2 regions of the Thermosynechococcus sp. QKsg1 genome follow, and region 2 is predicted to be linked to the other one. Evidence: riboswitches for the same ligand, from Rfam matches in the RefSeq annotation. Region 2 holds a riboswitch; the other holds the start of a gene.

Region 1 (2,198 bases), 900 kb from region 2:
AAATCCTTAAACGAAGCTTAATGTCCCCGTTGCGGGGATTGCTGCGTCATCCTACAACTAAGGGATTATCCTCCTTCGTAAAGGTGTTCTCTAGCAACCAGTCCAGCTTTTGCTGCTGTAGTCCCATCAGCTGAGGCTTTAAGTGTGACACGAAGTCTCGGCCAAGTGATACGCTAGGGCTTTCATCGTTCGAAAAATGTTGTAAAAGCCATTGGCTCGCGAGGGGGTTAAGCTGACATTTAGTCCGGTTTGCTGAATAAAGTCAGGTTTTAACTGCAGGATTTCTGCAGGTGTCAACCCACTCAACCCTTCAACCAATAGCCCCACCAATCCCTTCGTTACCTGAGCGTCAGAATCCCCCTGAAAAATCACCTTGCCCTGCTCTAAAGAAGCCGTCACGTACACTTGGGAGACACAGCCGGGCACGCGGTTGGCGGCGACCTTCTGCTCCTCAGGAAATGGCGGCAGGCGCTTTGCAAAGCTCAGCAAGTATTCATAGCGCCGCTTTGGATCTGAGATCTGTTGGAACCGCTGAACAATGCGATCGAGGGAAGCCGGTAAAGGCTGGCAGGCAGAGGGCATATTGACTTAGAAGAACGCTGCTGAGAAAAATGATAACCATTTCTGATTTTACCCTCAGCAGTTGCACAATAACGGCAGCAGTCAACCTAGGGGCAGCTTTTCATGCCAATAGACCGCCGTGCTCTTACCCTTAACTCGTAACTTGTGTTAGCCTTTAATGTACTTACTCGGTTCTGGTGGGGATCAGCCATCAGACGCAAGGGGGAAAGTGCAGTGCAAATCTGCCGCTGTCCCGCAGCTGTGATGAGAGGCACTACTCTCTCAGTCAGAATGCCCGCCGAGTTGTGAATGTCGTTATGCCAACATCTGCGAGGTACAGATGATGTTCTTCATGCTTCAATTTTCATTAATTTGCCTAGGTAAAGACCCCCCCTACCGCCCTTTTCTGGCAAGGTTCCTGCCGTTACTGTAGCACAAGTGATTTTGGAGATTTTCAAGTACCTACAAGCACCTAGAGAAGGGCTCCTCTTGCAGTGACCCACGCTAGGTTCTGCTGATGATGCTGGAAGTGCACTGCTTGTTGGACTGAAAACAGCCAGCTTTCATTGTCTATTGAGAGAACTGTCAACACTCAGGGTACCATAACAATGACCATTCAGACTGCAACGCTAGGCTACCCCCGTATTGGTAAAAATCGCGAGCTGAAAAAGGCATTGGAAGCCTTTTGGAATGGTAAATCCAATCAAGAAAATTTACTACAAACGGTTCAAGATATTGAATTGGCAAATTGGCAAACGCAACTGCAGGCTGGCATTGATCGCATTGGCGTTGGCGATACCAGTTTTTACGATCCCGTTCTCGACTGGAGTATCCGCCTCGGCCTCATCCCACAGCGGTATCAAGCCTTTACAGGGTTGGAGCAATACTTTGCAATGGCTCGCGGTCGAGAGGGAATTCCAGCCCTTGAGATGACCAAATGGTTTGACACCAACTATCACTACTTGGTTCCCGAAATGAGTCAGCCTCTTCAGGCAGCAGACTTTAGTGATTTTCTGGGGATCATCGGTCGCGCCCAAAAGGTCTTGGGCGATCGCGCCGTTCCCATGGTGCTAGGGCCTTTAACCCTGCTACGGCTGAGTCGGCTGCAGATGAATCTAGAGGAAGCGTTGTCTTGCCTAGTGGAGCGCTATCTTATCCTGTTGGCTGAATTGAAGAACCTAGGGGTGGTTGAGGTACAAATCCACGAACCTGCCTTGGTTTTTGGGGACACCAACAACTTCAGGGAATTGTATGAATCAACATTTGATGCGCTCTGTCAAGTTGGCTTGCCGATTTACCTAGTGACCTACTTTGATGATCTCGGCGCTGCCTATCCTTGGGTGGTGACGTTGCCCGTAGCCGGCATTAGTCTAGATTTTACCCGTGGGCAGAACTTGGCATTATTGCAGCAGTTTAGTTTCCCAAGGGATAAACAGCTGGGGGTGGGTATTGTGGATGCCCGAAACATTTGGAAAATTTGCCCAGAACTTGTTGTGTCAACCTTAGCAGCGATTCAGGGTATCACAACCAATATCCGGTTGCACCCCTCAGCCTCTTTACAATTCGTCCCCTACGATGCAGCACGAGAAGTGAAGTTACCAGAGCCATTGCGGCGGGTGTTGAGTTTTGCCGAACAA
Region 2 (2,198 bases):
GATCTGGGGGGGATTGTCGAAGCCTTTGTGGAAGGTGCTGTCAAGCGATCGCCCAGTGTCCAAGGCTGCATTACCCCCAAAGGCAGTGTTGAAATTGTCTCCACCCATGAGCAATTACTCAATGCCCCCACAGGTCAAATTTTCATTGGCTGTGAATTTCCTGCCCATGCCGATTATCGCCAACAACTCCAAGAATTGGGGCAAAAGGTAGGGACGTACTTAGCACAGCAGGGGGTGATCGGCTGTTTTGGTGTGGACGTTGTTGCCACCCAGACAACAGCAGGGTGGGAGCTTTACGCCATTGAAATTAACCTGCGCAAGGGTGGTACCACGCACCCCTTCATGACCCTAAAGTTTCTCACCGATGGTCACTATGAGCTAGCCTCTGGACTGTTTTACAGCAAGCACCGCCGTCCCAAGTATTACATTGCCTCCGATAACCTCTGCCAACCCCACTATCGCGGCCTCCTGCCCAATGATCTCTTAGATATGATTGCCCGCTACCATCTCCACTTTGATTCCAGCACCGAAACGGGCACTGTCTTTCACCTCATGGGGGCACTCTCGGAATTTGGTAAGCTGGGACTCGTCAGCATTGGCAACACCCCCGAAGAAGCTCAAGCCATCTACAACCAGACCATTGGCGTTCTCGATGCTGCGGCGCTATAAGTCCCTAATGTGCCCACCCCCCGCATAGACAGGGGTCTGAGAATCTCGTTACAATTGGCAACGTTCACTGTGAAGAGCAGCCTGTAGGGAAAATCCAGTGCAAGTCTGGTGCTGTGCCGCAGCTGTGATGGGGAACCCCCCTCAGCCAGAATGCCTACTTGCTGTGGTTCACTCTGTTTGCCTGCGTCGCACGGGCATGGAGTTTCAACGTGGTTGTTACGCTCAACGATTCCATTCTCAATCCCCTCGGTTTTAGCCTCGATTTACCCCCTCTCCCCCAATCTCGACCGCTTTTACTCGTCGGTCATGGGACGCGCGATCCGGAAGGTCGCCAAGCATTTTTGGACTTTGCCCAAGCCTATTATCAACTGGATCCCTGCCGGCCTGTTTTTCCCTGTTTTCTGGAGTTAACGGAACCCTCGATTTTTGATGTGCTCAGCCGGTGTGTTGCTGCAGGTCATACAGACTTGTCAGTGCTGCCAGTTTTACTCTTTGCTGCTCGCCACAATAAGTTTGATGTCACCAATGAGTTGGATTGGGCACGGCGGGCGTTTCCGCAATTGCGCTATCACTATGGCCGCCACTATGGCATTGCCCCCGAAATTTTAACCCTGTGGCGATCGCGCCTTGAACGCTTGGACTCACCAGAATTTAATCCCCAAGGCATTGGCCGCGAAGAAACCGTTCTCCTAGTGGTGGGACGCGGCTCCAGTGATCCCGATGCCAATGGCGATGTCTTTAAGCTAGCCCGCATGCTCTGGGAAGGCAGTGGCTACAAAACCGTTGAGGTCTGCTTTATTGGCATTACCCATCCCCGCCTACCCGAAGGATTTGGGCGGGCGAATCTTTACCAGCCCCGCCGCGTCATTGTCCTGCCCCACTTCATGTTTACAGGGGCATTAGTCAAGAAAATCTATACCCTTACCGCAGAAGCCCAAGCTGCCTATCCCAGTGTTGAATACGTGAACCTACCGGAAATTGGCCTGCATCCGCAACTATTTTATCTCACGCGGCAGCGGGAAATTGAAACCCATACGGGGCAGGTGGCCATGAACTGTGAAGCCTGCAAATTCCGCTTGGTGGCAGGCCATAGCCATCATCACCACCATCATCAGGATCATGAGCACCCCTCCCACAGCCATGATCACGGGGGGCATCACCCTCACCATGGATCAACCATGGACTTGGATCACTTGCCCAGTTATCACCAACGCATTTGGCAAGTTCCCTAGACATTGCTTCCCAGCGAAAATGTTAGAGTAGAAATAACTGCTACTCTTTCTCAAGCTTGAATGGGGCTTGTCTATGCGCATTAAATATCCTCCCCAGACCGTTGATCGGGTGTTGATTTTTGATACCACCCTGCGGGACGGTGAACAGTCGCCGGGTGCCTCGCTGAATGTGGATGAAAAACTCACGATCGCCCGTCAACTGGCCCGACTGGGGGTGGATATTATTGAGGCGGGTTTTCCCTTTGCCAGCCCCGGCGACTTTGAAGCCGTACAGCGGATTGCCGAAACCGTGGGCAC

The links. A riboswitch is a leader RNA that binds a small molecule or an ion and turns the genes downstream of it on or off. The one in region 2 is predicted to bind cobalamin.
Region 1: linked by a shared signal. The riboswitch ahead of metE (5-methyltetrahydropteroyltriglutamate--homocysteine S-methyltransferase) and the one ahead of RHP47_RS09015 (sirohydrochlorin chelatase) in region 2 are both predicted to bind cobalamin.

Annotation. Positions count from the first base shown of each region.
Region 1 is NZ_CP134200.1:922,990-925,187, forward strand. It holds gene RHP47_RS04650 (glycosyltransferase) at 1-21, shown strand, start outside; gene RHP47_RS04655 (SufE family protein) at 139-582, opposite strand; cobalamin riboswitch at 734-879, shown strand; gene metE (5-methyltetrahydropteroyltriglutamate--homocysteine S-methyltransferase) at 1,170-2,198, shown strand, end outside.
Region 2 is NZ_CP134200.1:1,826,156-1,828,353, forward strand. It holds gene RHP47_RS09010 (peptide ligase PGM1-related protein) at 1-669, shown strand, start outside; cobalamin riboswitch at 705-846, shown strand; gene RHP47_RS09015 (sirohydrochlorin chelatase) at 879-1,901, shown strand; gene RHP47_RS09020 (2-isopropylmalate synthase) at 1,975-2,198, shown strand, end outside.